DNA from 3 places in the Yersinia fenwicki genome. Region 1 is predicted to be linked to each of the others. Evidence: predicted binding sites of a transcription regulator. Region 1 holds the regulator's gene; each other region holds the start of a gene.

Region 1 (4,374 bases):
GGCTAAATCTGCCTCTAGCGCCAACCGGCGTTCAAATACATCAGTGACACTCAGTTCATTGAGTGTTTCCTTTTCCTGCCGCTCAATACTGTTATTTCGTTGCTCTTTGCTGCGGCGTAAGAGTACCACCTCAACGGGAAGTTCTGCGGCTAATGCCTGAATTCGCCTTTGAATATCAGTGAGATAATCTTGTGTGGCAACTTCGATATCCAGCCACACCGGTGACCCTTGATGGTCGGCAAATTTAGCCAACTGCTGCTCAATTTGCGCTAAGTCGCCTTTGATTAATTGCATTGGCTGAAATTGTGGGATGAAGATTGGGGTCACTGAGGCTAATATCTGCTGGGCAAATTCCACCAGATAAACACTTTTCTCTTTGCTCAACTCATCAAAACTCAGGGCAATTGGCGAGCCGCTATAACGGATATGTTCGGTTTTTGCTACTTGCTGAGCACGGTGAATATGGCCCAGAGCAATATAATCTGCCGGGGGGAAAGCGTGGGCCGGGAAAGCATCCAATGTGCCGATGTAAATATCACGAACCGAGTCCGAGGTAGTGACACCCACCGTAGTTAGGTGTCCGGTAGCAATAATCGGCAAGGGCAGACCTAACTCGGTACGTAGTTCGACGGCTCGCTGATAGAGCGCCTGATAGTGAGCAGCAATGGCTTCCTGCAACGCCAGTTGCTTCTGACTACCTGATTCACCCGCCTGACTGGTGACTAGATCCCGGGGACGTAAAAAAGGGATCGCGCACAGCAGCGCTGCAGGTTGATTTTGGCGGTCTTTCAAAATAATAACCTGTTGGTCCAGATTGCTGCTGGCGCAGGAAATGACGGTGGTATTCAAATAAGAAAGCAAGCCGCGAGATTCATTTAGCGTTGATACTGAGTCATGGTTACCCCCCAGAACAACCAACCGGCAGTTCGTCGGTTGTAGTTCAACCACGAAACGGTTATATAGCTCACGTGCATAGCTGGGTGGGGAACCGGTATCAAAAATATCACCCGCCACAATCAGCGCATCTACCTGATTTTCTTTGATCTGCTCTATGAGCCAGTGCAGGAATGCCTGATGTTCAGCCGCACGGCTTTTGGTAAAGAAATGCTGGCCCAAATGCCAGTCAGAGGTATGAATAATGCGCATAAATCTCCCGCTCGGGCAGGTCGCCATTTAAAGATAATGGCGCTGATTATAAACGCTGCCTGCTGGATGTCGCGGCTAAAAAAAGGCTGTGAGGAAAATCTCCGAGACGCCTCGCAAACTTGAGTGCTACGTTTTGCATTTATCGTGAAATTTATCACTATGCTTATTGCTTGCAAGAGGGGGATGTTTTTCATAAAAATGTCACAAAACTGACGCATAATGACTTCCGAAATCAAATAGTGACCACTAACTTACTGGCAGGGTTGATGATGGCAAGACGCATACTGGTAGTTGAAGATGAAGCTCCAATCCGTGAGATGGTGTGCTTTGTGTTGGAACAGAATGGCTACCAACCGTTAGAAGCCGAGGATTACGACAGTGCAGTAACTCGTTTGTCCGAGCCTTACCCTGATTTAGTGTTGTTGGACTGGATGTTACCTGGCGGCTCGGGTATTCAGTTTATTAAACATATGAAACGTGAAGCGCTGACCCGAGATATTCCGGTGATGATGCTGACAGCGCGTGGCGAAGAAGAAGATAGAGTACGTGGTTTGGAAGTGGGTGCTGATGATTACATTACCAAGCCTTTTTCACCCAAAGAGTTGGTGGCACGTATCAAAGCGGTTATGCGCCGGATATCGCCAATGGCGGTTGAAGAAGTGATTGAAATGCAAGGGTTGAGCCTTGATCCCTCCTCGCATCGGGTTATGGCCAATGAGCAAGCGTTGGATATGGGGCCGACCGAATTTAAATTATTGCACTTTTTCATGACTCATCCAGAGCGTGTTTACAGCCGTGAACAGTTGCTTAATTATGTTTGGGGCACTAACGTTTATGTAGAAGATCGCACCGTTGATGTACATATTCGTCGGCTACGTAAGGCGCTGGAAATTGATGGCCATGACAGAATGGTACAAACTGTCCGGGGAACCGGATACCGTTTCTCAACGCGCTACTGAGTTTTCAGTGCCGGAGAATTCGTTGTGTTAGAACGTTTATCATGGAAAACGCTGGCTATAGAGCTGGCTCTTTTTTGTCTGCCCGCATTACTGTTGGGTGCCTTTGTCGGGTACCTTCCCTGGCTATTATTAGTTTCGGTTATTGCGGCGCTGGTGTGGAACTTCTATAACCAACTCAAATTATCTCACTGGCTGTGGTTAGATCGCAGTATGACGCCACCTTCAGGGCGTTGGAGTTGGGAGCCTTTATTTTACGGTTTGTACCAGATGCAACTGCGAAATCGCCGTCGGCGTCGTGAGTTGGCTACACTTATCAAACGCTTCCGCAGTGGTGCTGAGTCTTTACCTGATGCGGTGGTTATGACGACGATTGATGGCAATATTTTCTGGTGTAATGGTTTGGCTCAGCAATTACTCGGCTTCCGTTGGCCGGAGGATAACGGCCAACATATTCTCAACTTGCTGCGTTATCCCGAATTCAGTCAATATTTGCAACAGCAAGAGTTTTCCCGCCCATTGACCCTGCAACTCAATAATGGTTATTACGTTGAGTTCCGGGTGATGCCTTATTCAGAAGGGCAATTGCTTATGGTGGCTCGTGATGTTACCCAAATGCGTCAGTTGGAAGGGGCGCGGCGTAATTTCTTTGCCAATGTGAGCCACGAACTGCGCACTCCCTTAACGGTGTTACAGGGATATCTGGAAATGATGCACGACCAAGAGTTGGTCGGGCCATTACGAGATAAAGCGCTAGGGACGATGCAAGAACAGACCAAGCGAATGGATGGGCTGGTAAAACAATTATTGACGCTATCGCGAATCGAAGCTGCACCCAATGTGGATATGAATGAGCAGGTCGATATTCCGCGCATGCTGAAAATGCTGCAACACGAAGTGCAAGCGCTGAGTAATGGGCGTCATGAGATCACCTTCCGAATTAACGACCAATTGACGGTATTTGGTAACGAAGATCAACTGCGCAGTGCGGTTTCCAATCTGGTTTATAATGCAGTCAATCACACCCCTGATGGCACCCAAATTGAGGTGTGCTGGCAGCGAACACCACAAGGTGCACAATTTCAGGTGAGTGACAATGGGCCGGGTATTGGCCCTGAACATGTGCCACGTCTTACGGAACGCTTCTACCGAGTGGATAAGGCCCGCTCAAGGCAAACTGGGGGGAGTGGCTTGGGGCTGGCAATTGTGAAACATGCTTTGAGCCATCACGATGCGCGTTTGGATGTGATGAGTGAAATCGGCCTGGGGACGAGATTTATCTTTACCTTGCCTAATCGGTTGATTGTTCCAACGGTTTTAACCGAGAATGCAGTCAAATCCTAAGACTGTATGGATATCAAACTGATGAGATGGGGAAAACTGGCGCTGTTGTATGCTCTGCTAGGGTTTAGTTGCGGCGTCCTGGCACTCCCTGTTGCGGTATCGACTGCTACAGTGGTTGATGCGTTAAAGCCAGATACTCTGTCTGGTAATCTTTCCAGTGTCGGTTCTGACACCCTAGCTAACTTGATGTCTTTATGGGCTGATGATTTCAATCATCATTATCCCGGCGTTAATTTGCAAATACAGGCGGCAGGTTCCTCGACAGCTCCAGCGGCGCTCGCTGCAGGGGCCGCGCAACTCGGCCCGATGAGCCGGCCAATGAAAGCGGCTGAAATCACGGCATTTACTGAGCGTTATGGCTATCCACCACTTGCTGTCCCCGTCGCAGTGGATGCATTGGTAGTTTTTGTTCATCAGGATAATCCACTGGATAAACTAACCTTATCTCAGCTTGATGCTGTATTTTCACAAAATCGCCGTTGTGGGGAATCCCACCGCATCCAACGTTTTGGCGAACTTGGGCTAAAAGGGCGCTGGGCCGAGCGCTCGATACAACGCTATAGCCGAAATTCAGCCTCCGGCACCTATGGTTTTTTCAAACAGTTGATACTGTGTGGTGGTGATTTTTCAAATAATATCAATGAATTGCCTGGTTCTGCTTCCGTTGTGCAAGCTGTCGCGGGTTCGCTCAATGGTATGGGGTACGCCAGCATTGGTTTTCGAAACAGTGGTGTTAAGCCATTGTCCTTGTCAGCGAACGGCCAGGATTATGTGATGCCAACGGCTGAGAATGTTAAAGATGGCCGCTACCCTCTATCTCGCTATCTGTATATTTATATCAATAAAGCACCGGGCAAGCCGTTGGAGCCGTTGACTGCGGCCTTTCTTGAGCGCGTTTTGTCACCAGAAGGGCAAAAGCGCGTGACTC
Region 2 (4,374 bases), 1.3 Mb from region 1:
CATAGCCTGTGGTACTTCTTACAACTCAGGTATGGTTTCACGCTATTGGTTTGAGTCATTAGCTGGTGTGCCTTGTGACGTAGAAATCGCCTCTGAATTCCGCTACCGCAAATCTGCTGTACGCCCTAATAGCTTGCTGATCACCTTGTCACAATCGGGTGAAACTGCGGATACGCTGGCTGCTCTGCGTTTATCCAAAGAGTTAGGATACTTAGGTTCGCTGGCAATTTGTAACGTCGCCGGTTCTTCGCTGGTTCGTGAATCAGATTTGGCTTTGATGACCAAAGCTGGAACCGAGATTGGCGTGGCCTCAACTAAAGCCTTTACCACTCAGTTGACGGTGTTATTGATGCTGGTGGGGCGTATCGGCAAGTTAAAAGGTGCTGATGCCAGTCTGGAGCACGATATTGTTCATGCGTTACAGGCGCTGCCTGCACGCATCGAGCAGATGCTGTCTCTGGATAAAACCATTGAAGCGCTGGCTGAAGGTTTCTCTGATAAGCACAATGCATTGTTCCTGGGTCGTGGTGATCAATACCCGATTGCGATGGAAGGTGCGCTGAAACTGAAAGAGATTTCTTATATTCATGCCGAAGCTTATGCTGCGGGTGAATTGAAACACGGCCCATTGGCATTGATTGATGCTGACATGCCGGTCATCGTGGTCGCGCCAAATAACGAATTGTTGGAAAAACTGAAATCTAACATTGAAGAAGTGCGCGCACGCGGCGGTTTACTGTATGTATTCGCTGATCAAGATGCAGGTTTCACTGATAGCGAAGGCATGAAAATCATTCAGCTACCGCATGTGGAAGAGATTATTGCCCCTATCTTCTACACCGTGCCGCTACAGTTGTTGTCTTACCATGTCGCACTTATCAAAGGTACCGATGTGGATCAGCCTCGTAATCTGGCAAAATCGGTCACAGTTGAGTAATAAGCGGAAAATCGTATAAAAAAAGCCGGCATCTTGTCGGCTTTTTTGTATTTATAGTTTATTCATAAAGAGTCATTTTTGCGCAAAAAACAAACCAGTAATGGGGGGTGTTATCACGGGTAAAGTGAGTTTTTTGCGAAATAAAGGATAAAGCAATTGCCATAAATTGATGTTAATTTATTGATATTAAATGTATTTATTTAAACTCTTCTTGATTGTAATATAACTGTAATATTTCGTACATTTTTCTGTCATTAAACTGTCCTATTTTCCCTCCTGCACCATACTTAATCTGATGAAAAAACTTTAGAGTTAATTCTAATATCCCATTAGGAGGGATTATGAAACTGATGCGTACCACCGTAGCCAGCATTGTGGCAGCGACTTTATCTATGACCACTGTGTCCGTATTCGCTGCTGCAAGCCTGACAGGTGCAGGTGCGACATTCCCCGCGCCGGTGTATGCCAAGTGGGCAGATTCTTATCAGAAAGAAACAGGTAACAAAGTTAACTATCAGGGGATCGGTTCTTCAGGCGGCGTGAAACAAATTATTGCCAATACTGTAGATTTCGGTGCTTCTGATGCGCCATTAGCAGACGACAAACTGGCTGCTGAAGGTTTGTTCCAATTCCCGACAGTGATTGGCGGTGTGGTATTGGCCGTGAATATCCCTGGCATTAAATCCGGTGAGCTGACTTTAGACGGTAAAACACTGGGTGATATCTATCTGGGCAATGTGAAAAAGTGGAATGACCCGGCTATTACTAAATTGAACCCAGGCGTTAAATTACCCGATCAAAATATCGCTGTAGTGCGCCGTGCTGACGGTTCCGGTACCTCATTCGTATTCACCAGCTACCTGGCTAAAGTGAATGCACAATGGAAAGAAAAAGTGGGTGCAGGCTCTACTGTTAACTGGCCGACTGGTTTGGGTGGCAAAGGTAATGACGGTATCGCCGCATTCGTACAGCGCCTACCTGGCTCGATTGGCTATGTAGAATATGCTTACGCCAAGCAGAATAACCTGGCTTACACCAAACTGGTTTCTGCTGATGGCAAACCCGTTAGCCCGACTGAGCACAGCTTTAGCTCCGCGGCAAAAGGTGTAGACTGGAGCAAAACATTCGCTCAAGATTTAACCAATCAAAAAGGTGATGATGTATGGCCAATTACATCAACAACTTTCATCTTGGTACACAAAGAGCAAAAAAATGCCGCTAACGGCGCTGAAGTATTGAAGTTCTTTGACTGGGGTTACACCCACGGTGCTAAGCAAGCCAACGAGCTGGATTATGCAACATTGCCAGCTGAAGTTGTTGAGCAAGTCCGTGCCGCCTGGAAAACTCAGATTAAAGACAGCAGCGGTAAGCCAATCTTTTGATTGAAGTCCGTTTTACCTGTAATAAGTTATTTATAAAATCACCTTATATCTAAAGTAATTGGAGTTGTAGGTAGGCGGCAATTGAGCTAATCCCGATGAGCTTACTGGTGTAAGTGATTCGGGTTAGTGAACGCAGCCAACACCCCTACAGCTCCAAGTACGAGGGGGATATAACACTCAGATGAGAAGAGAGTCTATGGCTGGCAAGCCGACAATCAAAGCACCGAGTCAATACGGTGACATCATTTTCAGTGCGCTGGTTAAACTGGCTGCGCTGATTACGCTATTTCTGTTAGGCGGCATTATCGTTTCACTGATTATTGCTTCCTGGCCAAGTATCGAGAAATTTGGTTGGGCTTTCCTGTGGACTAAAGAGTGGGATGCTCCAGCTGAACAGTTTGGTGCATTAGTGCCGATTTACGGTACGGTTGTTACCTCGGTTATCGCTTTGCTCATTGCGGTTCCTGTTAGTTTCGGTATTGCCCTGTTTCTCACTGAACTCGCGCCGAACTGGCTAAAACGCCCGTTGGGTGTTGCGATTGAACTGCTGGCGGCTATCCCAAGTATTGTTTACGGTATGTGGGGTCTTTTCGTCTTCGCTCCGCTGTTTGCCCGCTACTTCCAAGAGCCCGTCGGCAATGTGATGTCCGGCATCCCCATTGTTGGCGTATTGTTCTCTGGCCCGGCATTCGGTATTGGTATTCTGGCCGCCGGTGTCATCCTGGCTATCATGATTATTCCTTACATTGCCGCAGTTATGCGCGATGTGTTCGAACAAACCCCCGTGATGATGAAAGAGTCGGCCTATGGTATTGGCTGTACCACATGGGAAGTGATTTGGCGCATTGTGCTGCCTTATACCAAAAATGGTGTTATCGGCGGTGTGATGTTGGGCTTGGGTCGTGCGTTGGGTGAAACCATGGCAGTGACCTTTATTATCGGTAACACCTACCAGCTCGACAGCTTCTCGCTGTTTATGCCGGGCAACAGCATTACCTCTGCGTTGGCAAATGAATTTGCTGAAGCTGAATCTGGTTTACATACCGCCGCGTTGATGGAACTGGGTCTAATCTTATTTGTTATTACCTTTATCGTACTGGCTTTATCTAAGCTAATGATTTTGCGTCTGGCTAAGAAAGAGGGGCGCTAAGATGACAACGATGAATATGCAAAGTGATGCGACGCTGATGGAAACCCGCCGTAAAAAGCAGGCCTGGCGTCGTCAAAAGAATCGTATTGCCTTGATACTTTCAATAGCAACTATGGCGTTTGGCCTGTTCTGGTTAGTGTGGATTTTATTTTCTACCGTCACCAAAGGTATCGACGGTATGTCTTTGGCGCTGTTTACCGAGATGACACCACCACCGAATACCGCTGGCGGTGGTTTAGCTAACGCCATTGCCGGGAGTGGATTATTAATTCTGTGGGCGACCGTCATCGGCACCCCACTGGGCATCATGGCGGGAATTTATCTGGCGGAATATGGCCGTAAATCCTGGCTGGCAGAAATTACCCGCTTTATTAATGACATTTTGCTATCAGCTCCTTCTATCGTGGTTGGCTTGTTTGTCTACACCATTGTAGTTGCCAAGATGGAGCATTTCTCGGGCTGGGCTGGGGTGATTGCTCTGGCGCTGTTACAAATACCGATTGTTATCCGTACCACTGAAAATATGTTGAAACTGGTGCCTGATAGCCTGCGCGAAGCGGCTTACGCATTAGGAACGCCAAAATGGCGCATGATATCGGCCATTACGTTGAAAGCCTCTATATCAGGTATTTTGACCGGGATCTTGCTGGCAGTTGCACGTATTGCCGGTGAAACGGCACCTTTGCTGTTCACGTCGCTCTCCAACCAATTCTGGAGCACCGATTTGAGTCAGCCTATTGCTAACCTGCCGGTCACTATCTTTAAGTTTGCCATGAGTCCGTTTGCCGAATGGCAGCAGTTGGCATGGGCCGGGGTGCTGTTAATCACGCTATGTGTACTGTTATTGAATATTCTGGCTCGCGTTATTTTCGCTAAGAAAAAATATTAATCGGCTGAAAAAGTGC
Region 3 (4,374 bases), 1.0 Mb from region 1:
GTCCTGAAGGATCATCATCACTGGCAACCAGCGGTCGAACCCCGGCGTAAGCACGCAAAATGCGCGTTTGCGCCAGTTGCGGCGACAGTTTGGAGCCTTCGCGAATTAAGGTATCCACCTCTTGTGCAGTTACGACCATATTGTCTATCTGGTCGTATTCAATATGAGTGGAGGTGGTGCCAATCAGTGAAATGGTATCGCCCGGCACCAGAATGTCAGCATCTGCGGGTTTACGGCAGCGATTGATCACCATGTTGTTGATCCGATGTCCCAGGATCAACAGCGCACCTTTGGCAGGGAACATACGAATACGAAGATCGGCGTATTCAGCAATGTGCTGACCCCAAATCCCCGCCGCATTCACGACAATTTGCGCATGAATATCATACTGACGCTGATTTTTATGATCGAAAACGCGCACGCCAGTTACCCGGTCACCGTGGCGCAATAAGCCGATAACTTCGTGATAAGTCAGTACATTGGCACCGTGCTCACGGGCATCCAACATATTGCCGGCGGTTAAACGGAAGGGGTCAACAGTGCCATCAGGTACCCGCACGGCCGCAATCAGCGCCGGGTTAGCGGCTGGTTCGAGCCGTAATGCTTGTTTGGGATCAATGGCTTCAGCCTCGATCCCCGCCTCCTGACAGCGAGCAATAAATTGTTCCTGATAGTCCAGGGAGTCTTCCGGCAAGGTGATAAATAAGCCATCAGTTTGCTCAATACAATGGCGGGCAATGCGTTTCAGAATCCGGTTTTCTTCAATACATTCACGTGCGGACTCACCGTCAGTCACAGCATAACGCGCGCCACTGTGTAATAAGCCATGATTGCGGCCTGTAGCACCGGTAGCGATGTCATGCCTCTCCAGGAGAGTACAAGCCAAACCCCGCCGGGCGCAGTCTCGGGCAATCCCGGCACCGGTCGCACCACCGCCAATGATGATGACATCCGTTTCTGTGTAAGGAGAACTGTTCGTCATGAAAGACCCCACATTATCAGACAGCCGCCTGGCGGCTAATTATGAATCTATTGAGCCACAGTCTTTATGGTTATTGTTTGATAAGGAACAAAAACGAACGAAAAACGAAAACAATATGGTGTTTAAAAACCATGATTGTGATCAAAGTCACAGGTAATTTGTCATTACCAGTTTCAAAATGTTAACCAATCGCTCAAAATTGCCGCCGCTTTCATATAACTGTAACAAATGCGCCATTACTCACAGATAATTTTTGCGAATTTATCTAGCATGGTGCTCGTTATGGAACATAAACGACTCTAGCTTCACCGTTTAACTACCGGAAGCCCTTAACAAACGGATAGATATCAGGCTATACCGGAGTCAAAAACAACAAAAAGCCATCGGAGGCACTCATGTTGAGTATTTTTAAGCCCGCGCCACATGTGGCACGGCTTCCCACAGACCAGGTCGACCCCACTTACCGCCGCTTACGCTGGCAAATCTTCATGGGCATATTTTTCGGTTACGCAGCCTACTATCTGGTGCGTAAAAACTTTACTCTGGCCATGCCGTATTTGATCGAACAAGGATTCTCGCGTGGGGATCTGGGCTTCGCGTTATCCGGTATTTCTATTGCTTACGGCTTCTCAAAATTCATCATGGGTTCGGTTTCTGACCGGTCTAACCCACGGGTGTTCCTTTCTGCCGGTTTGATTCTCGCCGCTGCCGTGATGCTGTTTATGGGCTTTGTGCCTTGGGCGACATCCAGTATCGCAGTCATGTTCGTGCTGTTGTTCTTATGCGGCTGGTTCCAGGGCATGGGGTGGCCGCCATGTGGCCGTACCATGGTGCACTGGTGGTCAAAAAAAGAACGCGGCAGTATCGTTTCTGTCTGGAACTGTGCCCATAACGTGGGTGGTGGCTTGCCGCCATTGCTGTTCCTGCTGGGTATGGCATGGTTTAACGACTGGAAAGCCGCGCTCTATATGCCAGCGTTCGGTGCCATTTTGGTGGCATTGATTGTCTTTGGTTTAATGCGTGACACGCCACAATCTGTGGGCTTACCTCCGATTGAAGAGTACAAAAACGACTATCCGGATGACTATAGCGAAGAAGCGGAAGAAGAGCTGACAGCGAAGCAAATCTTCATGCAATACATTTTGCCAAACAAGCTGTTATGGTATATCGCGATTGCTAACGTTTTTGTTTATTTGCTGCGTTACGGCATCCTCGACTGGTCACCAACCTACCTAAAAGAAGTAAAACACTTCGCGCTAGATAAATCCTCTTGGGCTTATTTCCTGTATGAATACGCTGGTATTCCAGGGACGCTGCTGTGTGGTTGGATGTCCGACAAAGTGTTTAAAGGTAACCGTGGTGCTACCGGCGTGTTCTTTATGACTCTGGTGACGATTGCAACCATCATTTACTGGCTAAACCCAGTGGGTAACCCTGGCATCGATATGGCCTGTATGATCACCATCGGCTTCCTGATTTACGGTCCGGTGATGTTAATTGGTTTGCATGCCCTTGAATTAGCACCGAAAAAAGCAGCAGGTACCGCAGCAGGCTTCACCGGCTTGTTCGGCTATCTGGGCGGTTCGGTCGCGGCCAGTGCCATCGTCGGTTACACCGTTGACTACTTCGGTTGGGACGGCGGCTTTATGGTCATGATTGGCGGTAGCATCCTGGCGGTTCTGTTATTGATCGTGGTGATGTTCAGTGAGAAAAAACATCATGAAGAACTGGCAAGACAGGCCGAGATGGATAAAAAATAGGATCAATAAATTTGTATCCTAATAATTAAGTCGCTTACAGGCTGTGCCGTTATCTATGGATTAATAGCGACACAGCCTTTTTTACCCCTACCCTAATATACCCAATAGATTTCAAGTTGCAGGAAGGCGGCAAGCAAGATAATCCCGATGAGCTGACACCAGTCAGTGATTCGGGTTAACGAGCGTAGCCAACACATCTGCGGCTTGAAAGATGACGGGTATAAATGGAGCAATATCAATGAAAACCCATATCAAAACCCTGGTAGCAAGTATGATTCTGGCATCCTCAGTCGCCGGTATGGCGCATGCAGCAGAACCCGGAGCCAAAGATAAATCAGCCGATAAAGTGGTTATCGCACACCGTGGTGCCAGTGGCTACTTGCCTGAGCACTCACTGCCAGCCAAAGCCATGGCGTATGCACAAGGTGCTGATTATCTTGAACAAGACTTGGTGATGACTAAAGATAATGAGTTGGTGGTTCTCCACGACCATTATCTGGATCGCGTGACCGATGTCGCTGAGCGCTTCCCTGATCGGGCACGTAAAGATGGCCGCTATTACGCCATTGACTTCACGCTACCGGAAATCAAGTCACTGAAATTTACCGAAGGCTTTGATATTGATAAAGAGGGTAAAAAAGTACAGAGCTATCCGGGCCGCTTCCCGATGGGCAAGTCTGACTTCCGTGTGCATACTTTCCAGGAAGAGATTGAATTTGTTCAGGGGCTGAATCATTCGACCGGCAAGAACATCGGCATCTATCCTGAAATCAAGGCACCGTGGTTCCATAAACAGGAAGGGAAAGACATTTCCACCAAGGTGTTGGAAGTGTTGAAGCAGTATGGTTACACCACCAAAGCCGATAAAGTCTATCTGCAATGCTTTGATGCCAACGAATTAAAACGCATCAAGAATGAGCTAGAACCGAAGATGGGCATGGACCTGAAACTGGTTCAACTGGTGGCTTATACTGACTGGAATGAGACCTACGAACAGAAACCTGATGGCAAGTGGGTTAATTACAGCTATGACTGGATGTTCAAGCCGGGAGCAATGAAGCAAGTCGCGCAATATGCCGACGGTATCGGCCCTGACTATCACATGTTGGTGGTTGAAACTTCTACGCCAAATAACATCAAGCTGACCGGTATGGTGAAAGATGCCCATGCCAACAATATGATGGTTCACCCTTACACCATCCGTGCTGATAAGTTGCCTAAATACGCCACTGACGTGAACCAGCTGTTTGATATTATCTACAATCAGGCCGGGGTTGACGGGGTATTTACCGATTTCCCAGATAAGGGTGTGCAATTCCTGCAAAAACAGGGACAACACCAATAAGGTAGCTGCCATCAGTTAAAAATCAGAGGTTAAAAACTGAAATCAAAAAGGGGGGACGATAAGGGTTATCACCCCCCTCAGATTGATTATAAAGTTAAATGAAGGGGAATCGTGCCGTTGGGATCGTCGTGGCGTAAGCCACCGGAGTGCCCCTAGGTACGGTAACCCCTTCACTCACTGATCTATCAGCCCTTTGCCAATAATTTCCTGTTACTTATCAGACCCTAAGAACATCTTTCGCAAATAATGCGGCACTGCGTCATCGGCATTAGAGCCAATCACTTCCA

What was found. Region 1 encodes PhoB, which activates phosphate uptake and scavenging genes when phosphate is short. Its sites were predicted from a motif close to CTGTCATAAAACTGNCNNAT; they were not measured.
Positions count from the first base shown of each region.
Region 2: pstS (phosphate ABC transporter substrate-binding protein PstS) is a predicted target of PhoB. The motif match lies at 1,186-1,205, and genes of this name have one in related genera.
Region 3: glpT (glycerol-3-phosphate transporter) is a predicted target of PhoB. The motif match lies at 1,191-1,210, and genes of this name have one in related genera.

Region 1 is NZ_CP170755.1:3,402,688-3,407,061, reverse strand. It holds gene sbcD (exonuclease subunit SbcD) at 1-1,146, opposite strand, end outside; gene phoB (phosphate response regulator transcription factor PhoB) at 1,416-2,105, shown strand; gene phoR (phosphate regulon sensor histidine kinase PhoR) at 2,130-3,446, shown strand; gene ACF3VQ_RS15565 (PstS family phosphate ABC transporter substrate-binding protein) at 3,468-4,374, shown strand, end outside.
Region 2 is NZ_CP170755.1:4,697,357-4,701,730, forward strand. It holds gene glmS (glutamine--fructose-6-phosphate transaminase (isomerizing)) at 1-937, shown strand, start outside; gene pstS (phosphate ABC transporter substrate-binding protein PstS) at 1,279-2,319, shown strand; gene pstC (phosphate ABC transporter permease PstC) at 2,501-3,469, shown strand; gene pstA (phosphate ABC transporter permease PstA) at 3,471-4,358, shown strand.
Region 3 is NZ_CP170755.1:4,403,837-4,408,210, forward strand. It holds gene glpA (anaerobic glycerol-3-phosphate dehydrogenase subunit A) at 1-982, opposite strand, end outside; gene ACF3VQ_RS19960 (hypothetical protein) at 981-1,139, shown strand; gene glpT (glycerol-3-phosphate transporter) at 1,378-2,742, shown strand; gene glpQ (glycerophosphodiester phosphodiesterase) at 2,981-4,087, shown strand; gene yigL (sugar/pyridoxal phosphate phosphatase YigL) at 4,298-4,374, opposite strand, start outside.